3 regions of the Streptomyces sp. NPDC047028 genome follow, and region 2 is predicted to be linked to each of the others. Evidence: predicted binding sites of a transcription regulator. Region 2 holds the regulator's gene; each other region holds the start of a gene.
The links. Region 2 encodes HrcA, which represses chaperone genes, less so after heat shock. Its sites were predicted from a motif close to TTNGCACTCNGNNNNNCNGAGTGCNAA; they were not measured.
Positions count from the first base shown of each region.

Region 1: groES (co-chaperone GroES) is a predicted target of HrcA. The motif match lies at 3,044-3,070, and genes of this name have one in related genera.
Region 3: groL (chaperonin GroEL) is a predicted target of HrcA. The motif match lies at 2,971-2,997, and genes of this name have one in related genera.

Region 1 is NZ_JBEYVS010000001.1:251,107-258,630, reverse strand. Features, by position in the region: gene ABZ854_RS01305 (benzoate/H(+) symporter BenE family transporter) at 1-579, shown strand, start outside; gene groL (chaperonin GroEL) at 842-2,467, opposite strand; gene groES (co-chaperone GroES) at 2,589-2,897, opposite strand; gene ABZ854_RS01290 (polysaccharide deacetylase family protein) at 3,276-4,073, opposite strand; gene ABZ854_RS01285 (polysaccharide deacetylase family protein) at 4,130-5,080, opposite strand; gene ABZ854_RS01280 (class I SAM-dependent methyltransferase) at 5,171-6,358, shown strand; gene ABZ854_RS01275 (sigma-70 family RNA polymerase sigma factor) at 6,383-7,524, opposite strand, start outside.
Region 2 is NZ_JBEYVS010000022.1:39,614-47,137, reverse strand. Features, by position in the region: gene ABZ854_RS20580 (DUF3097 domain-containing protein) at 1-64, opposite strand, end outside; gene ABZ854_RS20575 (MBL fold metallo-hydrolase) at 110-832, opposite strand; gene hrcA (heat-inducible transcriptional repressor HrcA) at 994-2,010, shown strand; gene dnaJ (molecular chaperone DnaJ) at 2,011-3,147, shown strand; gene ABZ854_RS20560 (nitronate monooxygenase) at 3,283-4,353, shown strand; gene ABZ854_RS20555 (16S rRNA (uracil(1498)-N(3))-methyltransferase) at 4,350-5,093, shown strand; gene ABZ854_RS20550 (VOC family protein) at 5,113-5,505, shown strand; gene ABZ854_RS20545 (hypothetical protein) at 5,447-5,824, opposite strand; gene ABZ854_RS20540 (hypothetical protein) at 5,917-6,474, shown strand; gene ABZ854_RS20535 (S41 family peptidase) at 6,587-7,524, shown strand, end outside.
Region 3 is NZ_JBEYVS010000019.1:14,604-22,127, reverse strand. Features, by position in the region: gene ABZ854_RS18435 (NADH:flavin oxidoreductase) at 1-941, opposite strand, end outside; gene groL (chaperonin GroEL) at 1,222-2,844, opposite strand; gene ABZ854_RS18425 (cold-shock protein) at 3,179-3,382, opposite strand; gene ABZ854_RS18420 (MoaD/ThiS family protein) at 3,825-4,100, opposite strand; gene thrC (threonine synthase) at 4,097-5,398, opposite strand; SAM riboswitch class I at 5,417-5,559, opposite strand; gene ABZ854_RS18410 (glucosyl-3-phosphoglycerate synthase) at 5,717-6,661, shown strand; gene ABZ854_RS18405 (trehalose-6-phosphate synthase) at 6,762-7,524, shown strand, end outside.

The DNA of each region.
Region 1 (7,524 bases), on a different contig from region 2:
TTCACCGCGCCGCACTTCTCCGTCGCCTCCCTGATCGGCATCGCCGTACCGCTGACCCTGGCGACGCTCGGCTCGCAGAACGCCCCCGGCATGGGAGTGCTGGCCGCCGCCGGCTACCGGGCGGACGACCGGCTGCTCATCGGCTCCACCGGGCTGGTCTCCACCGTCCTGGCGCCGTTCGGTTCGCACGCGATCAACCTGGCCGCCATCACGGCCGCCATCTGCACCGGCCCGGAGGCCCACCAGGACACCCGCCGCCGCTACGTGGCCGGGGTCTCCTGCGGCGCCTTCTACCTCCTGATCGGACTGTTCGGCTCCACCCTGGTGGTGCTGTTCGCCGGCCTGCCCAAGGAACTCATCGCCGCGATCGCCGGCGTGGCCCTCTTCGGTGCCCTGGCCGGCGGCCTCACCGGAGCGATGACCGAGGAAAAAGACCGCGAAGCGGCCCTCATCACCTTCCTCGCCACCGCCTCAGGAATCACCCTCCACGGAATCGGCTCAGCCTTCTGGGGCCTGTTGTTCGGCATGCTGACCCACTTGGTACTGACCCGCCTACGCCGCCCCACTCCGGCGACCTGACAACTCCGGCGCAGGACAGCGCCCCCAAAGGGGCGCGGGGCTGTATCGATCTGCGGCTACCGCCGCGCGGGCGCGAGCAACCACAACGGCGCCGCACCCAGGCACGAACCGTGCCCCGTAAGGGGCGCGGGGAACTGCGCGACAAGCCACAACGCGCCCGTACCCGGCGACGAAACCCCCCGGGGCAGACGCCCGACCGAACAAAAACACCGGTGCCCAGCCCCCCGCAGGGGACTGGGCACCGTGGCTTCAGCGAAGCAGATCAGTGGGCGTGCCCATGACCATGCCCAGCCGCCGCAGGCTCCTCCTCTTCCTTCTTCTCGACGACCAGCGTCTCGGTCGTCAGCAGAAGCGAAGCGATCGACGCGGCGTTCTCCAGCGCGGAGCGCGTCACCTTGACCGGGTCGATGACGCCGGCCTTGACCAGGTCGCCGTACTCACCGCTCGCGGCGTTGTAGCCGTTGCCCTTCTCCAGCTCGGCGACCTTGGAGACGATGACGTAGCCCTCCAGGCCCGCGTTCTCCGCGATCCAGCGCAGCGGCTCGACGGCGGCGCGGCGGACGACCGCGACACCCGTGGCCTCGTCGCCGGACTTGCCGAGGTTGCCCTCCAGCACCTTCACGGCGTGGACGAGCGCGGAGCCACCACCGGAGACGATGCCCTCCTCGACCGCGGCGCGGGTCGCGGAGATGGCGTCCTCCAGACGGTGCTTCTTCTCCTTCAGCTCCACCTCGGTGGCGGCGCCGACCTTGATCACGCACACGCCGCCGGCCAGCTTCGCGAGGCGCTCCTGGAGCTTCTCGCGGTCCCAGTCGGAGTCCGTGTTCTCGATCTCGGCCTTGATCTGGGCGACGCGGCCCGTCAGGTCCTCGGACTTGCCGGCACCCTCGACGATCGTGGTGTCGTCCTTGGTGACGGTGACGCGGCGGGCGGAACCGAGCACGTCCAGGCCGACCTGGTCGAGCTTGAGGCCGACCTCCTCGGAGATGACCGTGGCGCCGGTGAGGACGGCCATGTCCTGCAGCATCGCCTTGCGGCGGTCACCGAAGCCGGGGGCCTTGACGGCGACCGCGTTGAACGTGCCGCGGATCTTGTTGACGACCAGGGTCGACAGGGCCTCGCCCTCGACGTCCTCGGCGATGATCAGCAGGGGCTTGGAGGCACCGGCCTGGATGACCTTCTCCAGCAGCGGCAGCATGTCCTGGATGGAGGAGATCTTGCCCTGGTTGATGAGGATGTAGGGGTCCTCCAGGACCGCCTCCATGCGCTCCTGGTCCGTCACGAAGTACGGCGACAGGTAGCCCTTGTCGAAGGCCATGCCCTCGGTGAAGTCCAGCTCCAGGCCGAAGGTGTTGGACTCCTCGACGGTGATGACACCGTCCTTGCCGACCTTGTCCATGGCCTCGGCGATCAGCTCGCCGACCTGCTGGTCCTGGGCGGACAGCGCGGCTACGGCGGCGATGTCGGACTTCTCGTCGATCGGGCGGGCCGTGGCGAGGAGGTCCTCGGAGACGGCCTTGACCGCGGCGTCGATGCCCTTCTTCAGCAGCGCCGGGGAGGCACCCGCGGCCACGTTCTTCAGACCCTCGCGGACCAGGGCCTGCGCCAGCACGGTGGCGGTGGTGGTGCCGTCACCCGCGATGTCGTTGGTCTTGGTCGCCACCTCCTTCACCAGCTGCGCGCCGAGGTTCTCGTACGGGTCCTCGACCTCGACCTCGCGGGCGATGGTGACGCCGTCGTTGGTGATGGTGGGGGCGCCGAACTTCTTGTCGATGACGACGTTGCGGCCCTTGGGGCCGATCGTCACCTTCACCGTGTCGGCCAGCTTGTTGACGCCGCGCTCAAGGGCGCGACGGGCGTCCTCGTCGAACTTCAGAATCTTCGCCATGACAGCGGAAGCCCTCTCGGAAATCTGTGGGTGTAAAGACAACTGCGCCCCGGACGCCCGGCTTCGTTATCGGTCGCGGGGGCCAGGGGCGCAGCTCAAGCAGAAGGTTGCTTGGAGGTGATTACTTCTCGATGATCGCGAGCACGTCGCGAGCCGAGAGGACGAGGTACTCCTCGCCGTTGTACTTCACCTCGGTGCCGCCGTACTTGCTGTACAGCACGACATCGCCGACCTTGACGTCGAGCGGAAGGCGCTCGCCGTTCTCGAAGCGACCCGGACCCACGGCGAGGACGGCGCCCTCCTGGGGCTTCTCCTTCGCGGTGTCCGGGATGACCAGGCCAGAGGCGGTGGTCTGCTCGGCGTCGAGCGGCTGGACCACGATGCGGTCCTCGAGCGGCTTGATGGCAACCTTGGAGCTGGTGGTCGTCACGATCCGACCTCCCCCTTCGGAGATCTCACGGGGTTAACTGTCTGAGGTGGCGACCAGGTGGATCCGTCGTCGCGGGTGCCGGACCTGCCCGTCGCTGTGTTGGCACTCTCCAGTGGGGAGTGCCAGAGCCGAGACTATGACTGCGATTAGCACTCGGTCAAGCGGAGTGCCAGTTGCCGTGCGGCGCGTCGGGGGGTTCCGGGTGCGTGGTGTTGGTTCGTGGCCCGGGCGACGGGTGCCGGTGCGGGGGCTGCCGCCCCCACGCCCCCGCTTTCGGGCCTGCGGCCCTCGTCCTCAGACGCCGGACGGGCTGAAGTTCTCGCCGGCCGGGCTGGATGGCGCCGCCGGGCTGGATGGTCCCGGAACGCGGGCTGTCTCCTACAGGTAGTCCTCCAGCCGCCCCACCGCCAGCCCCCGCTCCTCCACCCTCCTCAGTACGCGGCTCGTGCGAACCCTCAGGGCCGGGCCCCGGACGTGGATGATGTCGCCGGGCCGGAGGGTGTGCTCGCCCTGCCGGTAGGTGAGGCCGCTCGGGGTCGTGGTGGCGCGCCAGAGGACGACGGCCGTGATGCCGCAGTCGGCGGCGGCGCGGAGGGTCGTGGTGTCGTACGTGCCGTAGGGCGGGCGGAACAGGTGCGGGCGGATGCCGAAGCGGGACCTGAGTTTGTCCTGCTGGCCGCAGATCTCGGCGCGCTGACCGGCGTACGGCAGTCCGGTGAGGGCGCGGTGTTCGAGGGTCTGGTTCTGGATGCCGGCGCCGACCGAGCGCAGGCGGGCGAAGTGGCCGTAGCCGGGGCCGAGGACGCGGTCGGTGAGGAACATGCTGACGGGGAGCCGTAGTTCGCGGACCATGTCGGCGAAGCGTGGGTCCTGTCCGGCGCCGTCGTCGTAGGTGAGGAAGACGACCTTGTCGCGGGTGGGCACGCGGTCGACGACCGGAGGGCCGGCCGCGGTGCCGGGGGCGGCGGAGAACTCGGCGAGGGGGCGGGCCGGGTGGAGCGGGGGGCGGGCGAGCGGGGCGGTCAGGCCCCAGTGGCGGTAGGCCTGGCCGGGGACGGTGACGGGCGCGTCCGGCCGTACCCGTTCGGCGGCCTTCTTGCCCAGCCGCTCGATCGGGTCGACGGACTGGGCGCACCCGGCGAGGAGGAGCGTCGCCGCCGCGAGTACGGCGGCCAGGCCCCTGTTCCCGGCGTGGCGGCGGGACCTGACGCCCGCTCGCCGCCCCCGGTGCCTCACAGGTAGTCCTCCAGGCGGGCCACCGCGTAGCCGTCGTGGGTGACGCGGTTCAGGAAGCGCCGCATGTCGTCGACCATCGTGCCCTTGCCGCCCCAGTCCGCCAGGCCGCGGAAGTGGGTGAGGACGATGTCGCCGGGGTGGAGGTCCTGGTCGTCCTCGCGGTACTCCCAGTGGTCGACGTAGACCTCCTCGTCCCAGATGGGCGCGTACTTGATGCCGCAGGACTTGGCGGCGACGAGGGTGTCGTGGTTGTAGTTGCCGAACGGCGGGCGCAGTACGGTCGGCGCCTTGCCGAACTGCTTCTTCATGATGTCCTGCATGCCGCAGATCTCGTGCTTCTGCTCCTCGTAGGAGAGTCCGGGCAGGTAGGGGTGGGTGAGGGTGTGGTTGTTGAGGGTGTGGCCCTCGGCCTGCATCGTCCGGAAGTACCCGTAGTCGTCCTTGATCTCCTTGTTGGTGAGGAAGGCCGTGTACGGGATCTTCAGGTCGCTCATCATCTTGAGGAACTTCGGGTCCTTCTCGGAGCCGTCGTCGATGGTGAGGAAGACGATCTTCTGCTTGGTGGGGATGGTGGTGAAGACCGGCGGCAGGTCGTCCGCCACCTGGCCGTCGACCTCGAAGCCGGGGCGGGCGGTGATCTTCGGCTTCTCGGCGGGCGGCGCCGGGGGCGTCAGCGGGACCTGGTCCAGTCCCCACTTCTTGGCCGCGGCGACCAGCCGGGTGTGTTCGGCGGCGAGGCGGGCGGCGCGGGAGTCCAGGTGGCGGGCGGGGCCGCCCTGACCGGACTTCTTGGCGTGGGCGGGGCCGGCGTCCGTGCCGGGGGCGGCGCAGCCGGCGGCCAGGGAGAGGGAGGCCAGCGCGGCGGTGGCCAGTGCGACGGTTCCGTGGCGGTGGACCGCTCTACGGAAGCGTGACCGATTTTTGTCATTTTGTACTACTGCTCGCATGGGCCCGGATCCTCGCAGGCGACACCCCCGAACCCGGCCCGACACCGCCGCCGGAGGCGCACGATCCACCGACTGGCCCACAATGACCCGGTGAACGACCAGCTCTCCTCCTTCCACGCGCTGCTCACCCCCGAGGGCCGGGCCCTCCTCGACGAGGTGCGCGGCACGGCCCCGGCGGACGAACTCGCCGTGGCCACCCGGCTGCGCCGCACGCACCCCGCCGGCCTGGTGTCGGCCGCGCTCGGCCAGGCCCGGCTGCGGCAGCGGGCGGCGGCGAAGTTCGCGGCCGGGGACGCGAAGCGCATGTTCTTCACCTCGAACGGGGTCGAACAGTCGACCAGGGCGAGCGTGGCGGAGCACCGGGCGGAGTGCTTCCGTGCGTCGGGCGTGCGCTCCGTCGCCGACCTGTGCTGCGGCATCGGCGGCGACGCGATCGCTCTCGCCCGCGCCGGGATCCAGGTCCTCGCGGTGGACCGGGACCCGCTGACCGCCGCCGTGGCGCGGGCCAACGCCGAGGCGCTCGGGCTGGCCGGGCCGATCGAGGTGCGGGAGGCGGACGTCACCGAGGTCGACACCGCCGCGTACGACGCCGTGTTCGTGGACCCCGCCCGGCGGGGCGGCCGGGGCCGCGTCTTCGACCCGGAGGCCTACTCACCGCCGCTGTCCTGGGCGGTCGAGGCCGCCCGCAAGGCTCCGCGCGCGGCCCTGAAGATCGCGCCGGGCATCCCCCACGAGGCGATCCCGGCGGACGCCGAGGCCGAGTGGATCTCGGACCGGGGGGACGTCAAGGAGGCCGTGCTCTGGTTCGGCCCGCAGGTGACGCCGGGCGCGCGGCGGGCCGTACTGCTGCCCTCGGAGGCCGGCGTGTGGGCCTCGCCCGCCACCATGCTGCCCGACCCCGAAGTACGTCCCGTCGGACGGTACTTGTACGAGCCCGACGGCGCCGTCATCCGCGCCCATCTGGTCGCCGAGGTGGCCGCCGACCTGGACGGCGGCCTGATCGACCCCACCATCGCCTACGTCACGGCGGACGAACGGCACGTGACCCCGTACGCCTCGGTGTACGAGATCACCGACCAGCTCCCCTTCAACCTGAAGAAGCTGAAGGCACTGCTGCGGGAGCGCGAGGTCGGTGTCCTGACCGTGAAGAAGCGCGGGTCGGCCGTCGAGCCCGAGGAGCTGCGCAGGAAGGTCAAGCCCCAAGGGCCCAACGCGGCCACGGTGTTCCTGACCCGGGTGGCGGGCGCCCCGACGATGCTGATCGGCCGCCCCGCCTGACCGGCGCCCGGCGGGTTCGTCCGGTCAGAGGTCGGCCGCGCGGCGCAGCAGCAGGTCACGCTCGCGTTCGTTGCGGGTCAGGGACGCGGCCCGTTCGAGTTCGGCGCGGGCCTCCGCCGTACGGCCGAGGCGGGCCAGCAGGTCGGCGCGCACGCTGGGCAGCAAGTGGTAGTCCCGCAGGGCGGGTTCGGCGGCGAGACCGTCGACGACCGCGAGTCCCTCGGCCGGTCCCCGCGCCATGGACACCGCCACCGCCCGGTTGAGTTCGACCACCGGGGAGCCGGCGCGGGCCGCCAGCAGCGCGTACAGGGTGGCGATGGTGGGCCAGTCGGTCTCCTCGTAGGAGTCGGCGTGCGCGTGGCAGGCGGCGATGGCCGCCTGGAGGACGTACGGCCCCCGGGCCGGTCCGGCGGCGGTGGCCTCGGCCCGGCCGAGGGCCTCGACGCCGCGGGCGATGAGCAGGCGGTTCCAGCGGCTGCGGTTCTGGTCCCTCAGGAGCACCGGGGTGCCGTCGGGGGCGGTCCGGGCGGCCGTCCGGGAGGCCTGGAACTCCAGGAGCGCGGTCAGGCCGTGCACCTCCGGCTCCTTGGGCATCAGGGCGGACAGCACCCGGGCCAGCCGCAGGGCGTCCTCGCACAGGCCGGGGCGCAGCAGGTCGTCGCCCTCGGTGGCCGCGTACCCCTCGTTGAACACCAGGTAGATGACGTCCAGGACGGACCCGAGGCGGGCCTCGCGGTCGGGGCCGTACGGCACCTCGAAGGCGATGTTCCTCGTCGCGAGGGTGCGCTTGGCGCGGACGATGCGCTGCGCGACGGTCGGCTCCGGGACCAGGTAGGCGCGGGCGATCTCGGCCGTCGTCAGGCCGCCGAGCAGGCGCAGGGTGAGGGCGGTGCGGGCCTCGGGGGACAGCACCGGGTGGCAGGTCGTGAAGACCAGGCGGAGCAGGTCGTCGTCGATGTCGTCCGGGTCGGCGGGCTCCTGCGGCGGGGGCGTGGTCTCCAGGTCGCGGCCGATCTCGGCGAGCTTGCGGGCGTACGTCTCGCGACGCCGGACCAGATCGACCGCGCGGTGCCGGGCGGTGGCCATGAGCCAGGCGCCGGGGTTGTCCGGCACGCCGTCCCGGGGCCACCGTTCCAGGGCGGCGACCAGGGCGTCCTGCGCCAGTT
Region 2 (7,524 bases):
CGACCTCCCGGACGGGCGTCGGCTTCTTCCAGGGGGGAGTGAGGTCGGCGGAGTACTGGCGCATTCGGATGACGATAGGAGAAGCGGTGCGTCCGTACTCACGACACGCTCACGACACGCCGAAACGCGCCGCCAGCGCGTCCCGTTGACGTCGCACGAAGGCCGCGTCCACCACCGCTCCGTGACCGGGCACGTACAGCGCGTCCGGGCCACCCAGGGCCAGCAGCCGGTCCAGGGCGTCGGGCCAGCGGGACGGTACGGCGTCCGGGCCCGCCTGCGGCTCGCCCGACTCCTCGACCAGGTCGCCGCAGAACACCACCTCCGGGTCGCCCGGCACCAGCACCGCGAGGTCGTGCGCCGTGTGGCCGGGGCCGACGTTGGCCAGCAGCGCCTGCCGGCCCTCGCCGAGATCGAGGGTCCACTCACCGGACACCGGGTGGCGGGGCGCGGCGAGGGCGGTCACCGCCGCGTCGGCGTCCTCGGCCGGCAGGCCCTCCCGGACCGCGTCCGCGCGCAGCTGCCCGCGCCCGGCGGCGAACACCGCGTCCGTGCCGACCGCCGCGTACACCTCCGCTCCCGCGAACGAGGCCGCGCCGAAGACGTGGTCGAAATGGGGATGCGTCAGCGCGAGATGAGTCACACGGCCGCCGGCCAGCACCTCGGCCTGCGCGCGGATCCGCGTGCCCTCGGTGAGGCTCGACCCGGCGTCCACCACGAGCGCCGCGCCCGCCCCGACGACCAGCCCCGCCGTGCAGTCCCAGCCCGGCAGCCGGCACCGCCCGACCCCCGCGCCCAGCCGTTCCCACCCGAGCCCTTCCCAAGTCAAGGTCATACCGCGACGCTAACGGCAGCACTCCCGGAGCAGCACCGACCTTGCCCGGGGACCACCCCACGGCCGTACACTGGGCCCGGGAATGCTGGCACTCGCATGCGCAGAGTGCCAGGCGGAAGACCTGAAGGGCCGCGGGGACGACATGCTGGAGGTGTGCGCGGGTGCTGAGTGAACGCAGGCTGCAGGTGCTGCGCGCCATCGTCCAGGACTATGTCGGCACCGAGGAACCGGTGGGGTCCAAGGCGCTCACCGAGCGGCACAGCCTCGGCGTGTCCCCGGCGACCGTCCGCAACGACATGGCGGTCCTGGAGGACGAGGGGTACATCGCCCAGCCGCACACCAGCGCCGGGCGGATCCCCACGGACAAGGGCTACCGGCTGTTCGTCGACAAGCTCGCGGGCGTCAAGCCGATGACCGGGCCCGAGCGGCGGGCCATCCAGAACTTCCTGGAGGGCGCCGTCGACCTCGACGACGTCGTGGCCCGCACGGTGCGGCTGCTCGCGCAGCTGACCCGGCAGGTCGCCGTCGTGCAGTATCCCTCGCTGACCCGGTCCACCGTGCGGCACGTGGAACTGCTGGCGCTCGCGCCCGCGCGCGTGATGCTCGTGCTGATCACGGACACCGGGCGGGTCGAGCAGCGGATGATCGACTGCCCGGCCCCGTTCGGCGAGGCGTCCCTCGCGGACCTCAGGGCGCGGCTCAACAGCCGGGTCGCCGGCCGCCGGTTCACCGACGTGCCCCGGCTGGTCGAGGACCTGCCGGAGGGCTTCGAGGCCGAGGACCGCGGCACGGTCTCGACGGTGCTCTCCACGCTGCTGGAGGCGCTCGTCGAGGAGAGCGAGGAGCGGCTGATGATCGGCGGTACCGCCAACCTCACCCGCTTCGGGCACGATTTCCCCCTCACGATCCGGCCCGTCCTGGAGGCCCTGGAGGAGCAGGTCGTGCTCCTCAAGCTCCTCGGCGAGGCGAAGGATCCGGGCATGACCGTGCGCATCGGTCACGAGAACGCCCATGAGGGACTCAACTCAACCTCAGTGGTGTCGGTCGGCTACGGTTCGGGCGGCGAGGCAGTAGCCAAGCTCGGCGTGGTCGGACCGACCCGCATGGATTACCCGGGAACGATGGGAGCGGTACGAGCGGTGGCACGGTACGTCGGACAGATCCTGGCGGAGTCGTAAGTGGCCACGGACTACTACGCCGTTCTCGGCGTGCGCCGCGACGCGTCGCAGGATGAGATCAAGAAGGCGTTCCGTCGGCTCGCGCGCGAGCTGCACCCGGACGTCAACCCGGACCCGAAGACCCAGGAGCGGTTCAAGGAGATCAACGCCGCCTACGAGGTGCTGTCGGACCCGCAGAAGAAGCAGGTCTACGACCTCGGCGGCGACCCCCTCTCCCAGTCGGGCGGGGCGGGCGCGGGCGGCTTCGGAGCCGGCGGCTTCGGCAACTTCTCCGACATCATGGACGCGTTCTTCGGTACGGCGTCGCAGCGCGGCCCGCGCTCGCGCACCCGGCGCGGCCAGGACGCGATGATCCGCATCGAGGTCGAGCTGGACGAGGCGGCCTTCGGGACGACCAAGGACATCCAGGTCGACACCGCGGTCGTCTGCAACACCTGCAACGGCGAGGGCGCCGCTCCGGGCACGTCCGCGCAGACGTGTGACATGTGCCGCGGCCGCGGCGAGGTCTCCCAGGTCACCCGGTCGTTCCTGGGCCAGGTCATGACCTCCCGGCCCTGCCCCCAGTGCCAGGGCTTCGGCACGGTCGTGCCCACCCCGTGCCCGGAGTGCGCCGGTGACGGCCGGGTCCGCTCGCGGCGGACGCTGACCGTGAAGATCCCGGCCGGTGTCGACAACGGCACCCGCATCCAGCTCGCCGGCGAGGGCGAGGTCGGTCCGGGCGGCGGTCCGGCCGGCGACCTGTACGTGGAGATCCACGAGCTGCCGCACAGCACCTTCCAGCGGCGCGGCGACGACCTGCACTGCACGGTCACCATTCCGATGACCGCGGCGGCCCTCGGCACGAAGGTGCCGCTGGAGACGCTGGACGGCCTGGAGGAGGTCGACATCCGGCCCGGTACCCAGTCCGGCCAGTCGATCCCGCTGCACGGCCGGGGCGTCACGCACCTGCGCGGCGGCGGGCGCGGCGACCTCATCGTGCACGTCGAGGTGACCACGCCGACCAAGCTGGACCCCGAGCAGGAGCGGGTGCTGCGCGAACTGGCCAAGCTGCGGGGCGAGGAGCGGCCGACGGGGCAGTTCCAGCCGGGCCAGCAGGGCCTGTTCTCCCGGCTGAAGGACGCCTTCAACGGCCGCTGAGGACCGGCCCGAAGCAGTGCGGGGAACCGGCCGGGGGCGGTGCCGCGAAGGCGCCCGCCCCCGCCTGCCTGAGGCGCATGTGCCAGGGGAAAGGCCCGATTCGGACTTGTTCGGAGGACGTGACAACATGCGGTCATGTCCTCCGCACTGACCGATCTCTTCCCCCAGCCGATCGTGCAGGCCCCCATGGCGGGCGGCGTCTCCGTCCCGCTGCTCGCCGCCGCCGTCTGCGAGGCCGGCGGCCTCGGGTTCCTCGCCGCCGGCTACAAGACCGCCGACGGCATGTACCAGGAGATCAAGCAGCTGCGGAGCCTCACCGCCCACCCCTTCGGCGTCAACGTGTTCATGCCCCAGCCCGAGCACGGCGAGTCCGGGGCGGTCGAGGTCTACGCCCACCAACTCGCCGGGGAAGCCGCCTGGTACGAGACGGAACTGGGCGACCCCGAAAGCGGCCGGGACGACGGCTACGACGCCAAGCTCGCCGTCCTCCTCGACAACCCGGTTGCGGTGGTCTCCTTCCACTTCGGCGTGCCTGACCGGGAGGTCCTCGACGCGCTGCGCAGGGCCGGCACCTACACGCTGGTCACCGCCACCACCGCCGAGGAGGCCCGCGCGGTGGAGCGGGCCGGCGCCGACGCGGTCATCGCCCAGGGCGCGGAGGCCGGCGGCCACCAGGGCACCCACCGCGACCTCGCGGAGAACGGCGGCGGCACCGGGCTGCTCTCGCTGATCGCCCAGGTCCGCGAGGCCGTCAGCCTCCCCGTCGTCGCCGCCGGCGGCATCATGCGGGGCAGCCAGATCGCCGCCGCCCTCGCCGCAGGCGCGAGCGCGGCCCAGCTGGGAACGGCCTTCCTCGCCACCCCCGAGTCCGGGGCCCACGCCCTGCACAAACAGGCCCTCACCAACCCCCTGTTCACCCGTACCGAGCCGACCCGCGCCTTCTCCGGCCGGCCCGCCCGCGCCCTGGTCAACCGCTTCCTGCGCGAGCACGGGCCGTACGCCCCGGCCGCCTACCCGGAGGTCCACCACCTGACCGCGCCGCTGCGCAAGGCCGCCGCGAAGGCCCAGGACGCGCAGGGCATGGCGCTGTGGGCCGGACAGGGGCACCGGATGGCCCGCGATCTGCCCGCGGGCCGGCTGGTGGAGACGCTGGCCGCCGAACTCGCCGACGCGCGGACAGCGTTGTCGCGGGGCGGTGCCCGATGACCGCGCCGGTGTTCCGCGTCGACTCCCTGGACGGCGTCGGCCCCGGCTCGGTCGTCGACGTGACCGGCCCCGAGGGGCGGCACGCGGTCTCCGTACGGCGGCTGCAGCCCGGCGAGGAGGTCGTGGTCACCGACGGCCGGGGCCGGGGAGCGGTCGGGGTCGTGCTCAGCGTGTCCGGCAAGGACCACCTGGTCGTCGAGCCGCACACGTTCCCGGTGGAGGCCGAGCCCAGCCCGCGGATCACCGTCGTGCAGGCGCTGCCCAAGGGCGACCGGGGCGAGCTGGCCGTGGAGACGATGACCGAGGTGGGCGTCGACGCGATCGTGCCCTGGCAGGCCGCCCGCTGCATCACCCAGTGGAAGGGCGAGCGCGGCCAGAAGGCCCTCGGCAAGTGGCGGGCCACCGCCCGCGAGGCCGGCAAGCAGTCCCGGCGGCTGCGCTTCCCGGAGGTCGCGGACGCCGCCACCGGCAAACAGGTTGCCTCACTTCTCGCCGAAGCCGACTTCGCCGCCGTGCTCCACGAGAGCGGCGAGGAGCGGCTGGCCACCGCCGAACTCCCCGACCGGGGAAACATCGTGCTGGTCGTCGGCCCCGAAGGCGGCGTCTCACCCGAGGAGTTGACCTTGTTCGCCGAGGCGGGGGCCCGGCCCTACGTCCTGGGACCTACTGTGTTGCGTACATCGACCGCCGGCACCGCCGCCGCGGCCCTGCTCCTGGGCCGCACCGGCCGCTGGTCCTGACAGCACCAGGGGGAACTCCGTGGAACTCGCGCAAGTACGGCTCCTCGTCACCGACTTCGCCGCCTGCTACCGCTTCTACGCCGACGTCCTCGGCCTCAAGCCGCAGTCCGGTGCCACCGAGGGGCCGTACGAGAAGTTCAGCCCGCACGTCGGCTCCGCCGGAATCGCGCTGCAGGACCGCGCGATGATGGCCCAGGTCCTCGGCGAACTCGGCGAGACCGCCACCGGCCACCGCTCCCTGGTCGTCCTGCGCGTCGACGACCTCGACGCCTACACGACCGAGATCGTCTCCCGGGGCGCCTCCCTCGTGCACGGCCCTGCCCCCATGACCGACCGCATGCGCGTCGCCCACCTCAAGGACCCGGAGGGCAACCTGGTGGAACTCCAGGAGTGGCTCCTGCTGCGCAACTGACGGCGACAGCGCACAGCAGCTCCGGATCGTCCACCTCACCGCCCGCCGGCCACCTGCTCGCCAGCTCGTCGACGAACGCCCGGACGACAGCGGGCTCGTGCAGATTGACCATGTGCCCGTGCTCGTCGCAGACCAGTCCGAGGTGCCCGCCCCAGCCGCCGTCGAGGCTGGGCAGCACGATCCGTACCGGGACACTGTCCCGGAACAGCGACAGCACCTCGGAGCAGGCCGTGCCGTCCACCCGGTGCCGGTGCCGGACGGTCCACCGGTAGACGGTCCCGTCCACCACCAGCCGCCTCAGTCTGGGTCGCGTGCTCATCGACTCACCCTAGAACAGGGTGGGTTGCCCGTACGGGTGAGTGGCCGCTTGTGGTCTGTCGCTCGGGGGGCGGGGGTGGGACGCTGCTGTTCATGGGGGTATGGGGACGGTATCGGTGGTGGCCGCGCGGGGCGCGGGTGGTGGCCGTCGCGGGAGTCGTGGTGGTCGGGGCGGGAGTTGTCGCGGGGTGTGATCCCGGTGGGCTGAGCTCCACCACGGCCGCGTACACCACCGACAAGACCGCGACCGCCGAACTGAAGCGGCAGCACGTCAACGTCGCCTGGCTGACCTGTACGGGCCGGTACCAGGGCGGGCAGAAGGCGTACACGCCGGGGAAGACGCCCGCGCCCACGCAGCGCACCGTGATCTCCGTCGACTGCCAGGGCCGCACCAAGGACGGCCGGAAGATCACCGTCACCGGCAAGGTCACCAGGGCCGTCGACGGTGCCTGCGTGCGCGGCGACCTGACCGCCAAGGTCGCCGGCCGGCAGGTCTTCCACGTCAGCGGCCTCGGCGACTGCGGCGCCACCCCCGCCCCGACGCGCCACCAGCCCGGCACGCACGGGCCGGCCCCGGCCGTCACGGTCACCGTCACCCGCACCATCTGGTGCAAGGGCGACCCCACCTGCTGGCCGGTACGGGGCAAGTGATCGAAAACCAGTGCGCGGCGCACGGCCCGCCGCATAAGGTGACCGGGTGACTCAGGGCACTGCCACGGGACCCCTCGGCTACCTCCGACACCCGCACCCGCACGGCGACTTGGTGACCTTCGTCGCCGAGGACGACGTCTGGCTCGCCCCACTCGACGGCGGCCGCGCCTGGCGGGTCAGCGCCGACAACATGCCCGTCACCGTGCCCCGGATCTCACCCGACGGCACCCACCTCGCCTGGACCTCCACCCGCGACGGCGCCCCCGAGGTGGTCCTCGCGCCGGTGGACGGCGGTCCGGCCACCCGGCTCACCCACTGGGGCAACGGGCGCACCGAGACCCGCGGCTGGACCCCCGACGGCCAGGTCCTCGCGGTCAGCGCGCAGGGCCGCCCCAGCAACCGCCACACCTGGGCGCACGCCGTCCCGCTCGACGGCGGCCCCGCGGCCACCCTGCCGTACGGCCCCGTCGGCGACGTCGCGTTCGGCCCCGCCACCGTCCTGCTGTCCGCGCCGATGGGCCGCGAGGCCGCCCACTGGAAGCGCTATCGGGGCGGCACGGCCGGCAAACTGTGGATCGACCGTGCCGGCGACGGCGACTTCACCCGCCTGCACGAAGACCTGGCCGGCAACATCGAGTGCCCGGTGTGGGCCGGCGACCGGCTCGCCTTCCTCTCCGACCACGAAGGCACCGGCGCCCTCTACTCCTCCCTCGCCGACGGCTCCGACCTGCGCCGCCACACCCCCCTCGACGGCTTCTACGCCCGCCACGCCTCCGGCGACGGCACCCGGATCGCCTACACAAGCGGCGGCCGGCTGTGGCTCCTCGACGACCTGGACGGCGCCGAACCCCGGCCCCTCGACATCCGGCTCGGCGGACCCCGCACCGACCTGCGGCCCCACCCGCTGAACGCGGCCCGCTGGCTCGGCGAGGCGTCCCCCGACCACACCGCCCGCGGCAGCGCCGTCTGCGTGCGCGGCGGCGTCCACTGGGTCACCCACCGCTCCGGTCCGGCCCGCGCCCTCGCCGCCACCCCCGGCGTCCGCGCCCG
Region 3 (7,524 bases), on a different contig from region 2:
GAGCCCACGGTGATGGTGGGCTTGCCCGTGATCTTCTTCGTCCAGCCGGCCAGGTTGAGGTCGGAGTCGTCGAACTCGGGGAGCCAGTAGCGGCGGGTGGAGGCGTGGAAGGCGTCGACGCCGGCCGCCGCGAGCGGGGTCAGGATGGCCTCCAGCTCCTCGGGGGTCTCGGCGAGACGGGCGTCATAGGCCTCCTGCTTCCACTGCGAGTAGCGGAAGAGGACCGGGAAGTCGGGGGAGACGGCCGCGCGGACCGCCGCGACGATCTCCGCCGCGAACCGGGTACGGGCCACGGGGTCGCCGCCGTAGGCGTCGGTACGGCGGTTGGTGCCGGCCCACAGGAACTGGTCCAGGAGGTAGCCGTGGGCGCCGTGCAGCTCGACGCCGTCGAAGCCGATGCGCTCGGCGGCGGCAGCGGCCTCCGCGAACGCGCCGATCACCGCGTCCAGGTCGGCCTGCGTCATCGCCCTGCCGGTGACCTCGTCCTCACCGATGCGCAGCCCGGAGGGGCCGACGGCGGGGGCCTCGGCGAAGGGCGGCTGGCCCTCCTTGCGGACCATGCCGATGTGCCACAGCTGCGGGACGATCGTGCCGCCCCCCGCGTGCACCGCCTCGGCGACCTTCGCCCAGCCCGCCAGCTGATCCTCCCCGTGGAACCGCGGCACGCGGCTGCTCTGGCCCGCCGAGTCGTGCCCGACGTACGTGCCCTCGGTGACGATCAGACCGACCCCGGCGGCGGCGCGGCGCCCGTAGTACGACACGACGTCCTCGCCGGGGACGCCGCCCGGGGAGAACATGCGGGTCATCGGGGCCATCACGATCCGGTTCGGGACGGTGAGGCCGCCGAGGGTGATGGGGCGCGAGAGTATCGCTGCCGCGCGGGAGGTGGTGGGGGTGACGGTCACGGGGGCTCCTTGGGAACGGGGCTGCTTATACCGCATGGTATGTGCGCACGCATTGTTGCACCTCATTAAGCAACGGAGGTGTGATGCAACGCATTCCCGGGGAGAGGGTTCCGTTTCGCGGGCGGCTGCGGGTGCTTCGTGGTTGCTCGCGCAGTTCCCCGCACCCCTGAAGGGGCTCGTCCACTGCACGTACCTCAGGGGCGCGGGGAACTGCGCGACAAGCCCCCACGCACCCGCAGCCGCCGAAAACGCCCGAGGGCGGCACCCCTTGTCGCGAATCTCGCAACAGGGGATACCGCCCTCGGCAAGGACCCGATCAGAAGTCCATGTCTCCACCCGGCATGCCGCCGCCGGCCGGCGCAGCCGCCTTCTCCGGCTTGTCGGCGATGACGGCCTCGGTGGTGAGGAACAGCGCGGCGATGGAGGCGGCGTTCTGCAGAGCGGAACGCGTCACCTTCGCCGGGTCGATGATGCCCTCGGCGACCAGGTCGACGTACTCACCGGTCGCGGCGTTGAGGCCGTGACCCGGGGTGAGGTTGCGGACCTTCTCCACCACGACGCCGCCCTCGAGGCCGGCGTTGACGGCGATCTGCTTCAGCGGGGCCTCCAGCGCGAGCTTCACGGCCTGCGCGCCGGTCGCCTCGTCACCGTCGAGCTCCAGCTTCTCGAAGACCTGGGAAGCCTGCAGCAGGGCCACGCCACCACCGGCGACGATGCCCTCCTCGACGGCGGCCTTCGCGTTGCGGACGGCGTCCTCGATGCGGTGCTTGCGCTCCTTGAGCTCCACCTCGGTGGCGGCGCCGGCCTTGATGACCGCGACACCGCCGGCGAGCTTCGCCAGGCGCTCCTGCAGCTTCTCGCGGTCGTAGTCCGAGTCGCTGTTCTCGATCTCGGCGCGGATCTGGTTCACCCGGCCGTTGACCTGGTCCGAGGAACCGGCACCGTCGACGATGGTGGTCTCGTCCTTGGTGATGACGACCTTGCGGGCGCGGCCCAGGAGGTCCAGGGTCGCGTTCTCCAGCTTGAGGCCGACCTCCTCGGAGATGACCTCGCCGCCCGTGAGGATGGCGATGTCGCCGAGCATGGCCTTGCGGCGGTCGCCGAAGCCCGGGGCCTTGACGGCGACGGACTTGAAGGTGCCGCGGATCTTGTTGACGACCAGGGTCGACAGGGCCTCGCCCTCGACGTCCTCGGCGATGATCAGCAGCGGCTTGCCCGACTGCATGACCTTCTCCAGGAGCGGGAGCAGGTCCTTGACGGAGCCGATCTTGGAGTTCGCGATGAGGATGTAGGGGTCCTCCAGCGACGCCTCCATGCGCTCCATGTCGGTGGCGAAGTAGGCGGAGATGTAGCCCTTGTCGAAGCGCATGCCCTCGGTGAGCTCGAGCTCGAGGCCGAAGGTGTTGCTCTCCTCGACGGTGATGACGCCTTCCTTGCCGACCTTGTCCATCGCCTCGGCGATCAGCTCGCCGATCTGGGTGTCGGCGGCGGAGATGGACGCCGTGGAGGCGATCTGCTCCTTGGTCTCGACGTCCTTCGCCTGCTCCAGCAGGGCGGCGGAGACGGCCTCGACGGCCTTCTCGATGCCCCGCTTGAGGGCCATCGGGTTGGCGCCGGCGGCTACGTTGCGCAGACCCTCCTTGACCAGGGCCTGGGCGAGCACCGTCGCGGTCGTCGTACCGTCACCGGCGACGTCGTCCGTCTTCTTGGCGACTTCCTTGACGAGCTCGGCGCCGATCTTCTCGTACGGGTCCTCCAGCTCGATCTCCTTGGCGATGGACACACCATCGTTGGTGATCGTGGGGGCGCCCCACTTCTTCTCAAGGACGACGTTGCGGCCCTTGGGGCCGAGGGTGACCTTGACGGCGTCGGCGAGCTGGTTCATACCGCGCTCAAGGCCGCGCCGCGCCTCCTCGTCGAACGCGATGATCTTGGCCATGTGAAGTGGTCCCTCCAGGACTGGGGGTGATTCTTCGGACCGCGCCCGCGCCCGCGACGGACGGCCTGCCTGCCTCGTGGTTCCTTGCCCCACCCGGCTTGCGGGCCTCACCGACCCGGTCCTTCGTTGTCACTCTCACCTTCAGAGTGCTAACGCCAATGATTAGCACTCGGCACCGTCGAGTGCAAGCGCCTCTCGGGGGTCGGCCACGCCCTCCGCCGACGGCGAAACGGTGCGAGCACCTCCCCCCGCACGGTGAGCGCGCGCTCACCCGTCCCGGGCATGCCGAAGGGCCCGTACCCCGGGAGGTGCGGGCCCTTCGTGCAGCAACGTTTCAGGCGGTGACGCGAACCATGTCGGCCTGCGGGCCCTTCTGGCCCTGCGAGATCTCGAACTCGACCCGCTGGCCCTCTTCAAGGCTGCGGTAGCCGTCCATCTGAATGGCGCTGTAGTGGACGAAGACGTCCGCACCACCGTCGACCGCGATGAAGCCGTACCCCTTCTCCGCGTTGAACCATTTGACGGTGCCCTGAGCCATGCCTAACTCCCCTATTACTGGCCCTTGCACAGATCCGCACTTCGCGGACCCGGGTCAGACCTCGCCCCCCAACGGTCGGGGGCGTGCGCCGGAACGCGTCGACCGCGGCTGAATGTATCTGTCCAACTGCCGTCTGCAACAGGTCAATCGGACGAGAATTCTGGACGAGCCCGATCCGGAATGTGGTGAGAATTCGCCCGAATTCAGGGCAAGTCGGGCCGGACAAAGGGAGTAAATGCCGCGAAAGGGCCACACAGTTTGGCCATTTCTTGCCGGGTCCGCGGCACCATTCCAGGGCTCCCGACCCTCGGTCCGGGAGCGCGTTCCCCAACTCTACCGCGCTCAATCACACAGAATTGCCCCCTCCGTTTCTCTCACGGAGAGGGCAATCCGGTGAACAATCAGTGACCGGCATTACCGAAGGTAATGTTCGGTCATTCGGTCAGCCTCCGGCGACGGCCGGAATGATGGAGACGCCGGCGCCGTCGGGGGTGGCCGTCTGCAGGCCCTGCTCGAAGCGGACGTCGTCGTCGTTGACGTACACGTTGACGAACCGGCGCAGCTTGCCCTGGTCGTCCAGGACGCGGGCGGCGATGCCGGTGTGGTGCTTCTCCAGGTCCTCGATGACCTCGGACAGCGTCGCGCCCTCGGCGGCGACCTCGGCCTGCCCGCCGGTGTAGGTACGCAGAATGGTGGGGATGCGAACGGTCACGCTCATGCGAGGCCAGCCTCTCGGAAGGAGTCCAGGTTCGGGCGGATGGTGGCGGTGAGGCCGGTCCCGGCCACCGCGTCCAGGGTCTTGAGGCCGTCGCCCGTGTTGAGGACGACCGTGGTCTTCGTCGGGTCCAGCAGGCCCTCCTTGAGCAGCTTGCGGGTGACGCCGACGGTCACGCCGCCCGCGGTCTCCGCGAAGATGCCCTCCGTGCGGGACAGCAGCTTGATCGCGTCGACCACTTCCTCGTCGGTCACGTCCTCCACGGCACCACCCGTGCGGCGCGCGATGTCGAGGACGTAGGGCCCGTCGGCCGGGTTGCCGATGGCCAGCGACTTGGCGATCGTGTTCGGCTTCTGCGGCCGTACGACGTCGTGCCCCGCCTTGAACGCGGTCGACACCGGCGAGCAGCCCTCGGCCTGCGCGCCGAAGATCCTGTACGGCTTGTCCTCGACCAGACCCAGCTTGATCAGCTCCTGCAGACCCTTGTCGATCTTCGTGAGCTGGGAGCCGGAGGCGATGGGCACGACGAGCTGGTCGGGCAGCTGCCAGCCGAGCTGCTCGCAGATCTCGTACGCCAGCGTCTTGGAGCCCTCCGCGTAGTACGGCCGCAGGTTGACGTTGACGAAGCCCCAGCCCTCGCCGGCCGGATCGCCGATCAGCTCGGAGCAGAAGCGGTTCACGTCGTCGTAGTTGCCCTCGATGCCGACGAGGTCGCCGCCGTAGATCGCGGCCATGACGACCTTGCCCTGCTCCAGGTCGTGCGGGATGAACACGCAGGAGCGGAAGCCGGCCCGCGCGGCGGCGGCGCCGACCGCGCCGGCGAGGTTGCCGGTGGAGGAGCAGGACAGGGTGGTGAAGCCGAAGGCGCGCGCGGCCTCCAGGGCCTGGGCGACGACCCGGTCCTTGAAGGAGTGCGTCGGGTTGCCGGAGTCGTCCTTGACGTACAGACCGCCGGTGACGCCGAGTTCCGCGGCGAGGTTGTCGGCCTTGACGAGCTTGGTCCAGCCGGGGTTGATGTTCGGCTTGTCGGCCACGTCGGCGGGGACGGGCAGCAGCGGGGCGTACCGCCAGATGTTCGCGGGGCCGGCCTCGATGCGGGCGCGGAGTTCCTCGGTGTCGTAGGCGGAGAAGTCGTACGCGATCTCCAGCGGGCCGAAACACTCCTCGCAGGCGAAGAGGGGGCCGAGCGGGACGCGGTGACCGCACTCGCGACAGCTCAGGGCCGCGGCGGGACCGAGGTCGACGGCGGACGTCGAGGCGGGGGTGGAGGTGCTGGAGTCTGCAACTGTCTGCGCAGCCATGTGAGGCGAGGCCCTTTCTCCTCATCTTTCTCACGACGCACTTCGCCGTGAGACGGATTTGGCACCTTCCCTAGCCGGGAGCCTCGCTACGAAGACGAGTGCCGGCTGGAGGGTTGCCGGGGCTTCATCGGGCCGTTTCCCTCTGCCCCTCTGGATGAGCGGTATTCGGTTGTGGACGCTTGCGACCCCCGGCATGCGACGGTCGTCGGCGTTGTTCAAGACTGTAACCGAAGGCCAGGACTGTTGAGATAGTCGTCCGAACCGCGAGATGGATCACGGTGACGCACCGTGATCACGAGGAGTGAGGAGCCGCAGGCCGTGCTGGAAGAAGTCGAGCGCTGGCTGACCACCCGGTCCTGGTCCGTGGCCGACCGTCCGCCGCACAAGATACTGGCCGCCAAGCGGTGCTCGGGCCAGTCGATCAGCGTGGTGCTGCCCGCGCTGAACGAGGAGGCGACGGTCGGGGCGATCGTCGAGGTCATCCGCCGTGACCTGGTGGAGCGGACGCCGCTGGTGGACGAGATCGTCGTGATCGACTCCGGCTCGACCGACCGCACCTCCGAGGTGGCCGCGGCGGCGGGCGCCCGCGTCGTCCACCGGGACGCGATCCTCCCCCGCATCCCGTCCGTCCCCGGCAAGGGCGAGGTGCTGTGGCGCTCCCTTCTGGTCACCCGGGGTGACATCGTCTGTTTCATCGACGCCGACCTGCGGGAGTTCTCCGCCGACTTCGTCTCGGGCATCGTCGGCCCGCTGCTGACCGACCCGGACGTGCACCTGGTCAAGGCCATGTACGACCGTCCCCTCGACGGCGCCGTCGGGCAGGGCGGCCGGGTCACCGAGCTGATGGCCCGCCCCCTGCTGAACATGCACTGGCCGCAGCTGGCCGGGTTCGTGCAGCCGCTCGGCGGGGAGTACGCGGCGCGGCGCGGCCTGCTGGAGCAGCTGCCGTTCCCGGTGGGCTACGGCGTCGAGCTGGGCATGCTCGTGGACGCGCTGCACCTGGTGGGCCTGGACGCGCTGGCCCAGGTGGACGTCGGCGTGCGCAAGCACCGGCACCAGGACGGGCAGGCGCTCGGCCGGATGGCCGCGGCGATCTACCGCACCGCGCAGCTCCGGCTGGCCCGCGGGCATCTGCTCCGGCCGGCGCTGACCCAGTTCGAGCGCGGGACGGACGGCTTCGAGCCGCGCACGTACTCGGTGGACACGGAGGAGCGGCCGCCGATGGCGGAGATCGCGGAGTACGCGGCACGGCGGGTGGCGTAGGCGCTGCCGGGCGGGGGGCGGCGGGAGAACGGCTGCATACCGTCCCTGGGCGGCCGGTATACACGTTTGAGGCGTTACGAGCCGGGCTAGGTTCAGGCGTATGGCTTCCACCGCTGCTCCCAAGGCTCAGGTGCTGGTCGCGTCCAACCGCGGCCCGGTGTCGTACACGGTCGGCGAGGACGGCTCGCTGAGCGCCAAGCGGGGCGGGGGCGGGCTGGTTTCGGGCCTGTCGGCGATCGGCTCCGACGCGGACTCGCTGTGGGTGTGCGCCGCGCTCTCCGACGGCGACCGCGAGGCGGTGCGGCGCGGTGAGGGCGAGCCGGGCGTGCGGATGCTGGACATCCCCGCCGACGTGCACGCCGACGCGTACAACGGGATCGCCAACTCGGTGCTCTGGTTCGTCCACCACCTGCTGTACCAGACCCCGCTGGAGCCCGTGTTCGACGCGGAGTTCCGGCGGCAGTGGGAGTCGTACCGGGCCTACAACCGGGCGTTCGCCGAGGCGCTGGCCGAGGAGGCCGGCGAGGGCGCGGCGGTGATGATCCAGGACTACCACCTGGCCCTCGCCCCCCGGATGCTCCGGCAGCTGCGGCCCGACCTGAGGATCGGCCATTTCTCGCACACCCCGTGGGCGCCGCCGGACTACTTCCGGCTGCTCCCTGACGACATCGCGGCGGAGCTGCTGACCGGGATCCTGGGCGCCGACCGGGCGGCGTTCCTGACCCGGCGGTGGGCGGACGCGTTCACCGCCTGCTGCCACGCCGTACTGGGCCCGGGCATCCCCTCCGGGACCCGGATCGGCGTGCACGGCCTGGGGGCCGACGCCGAGTTCCTGCGGGAGCGGGCGCACCGGGCGGACGTGG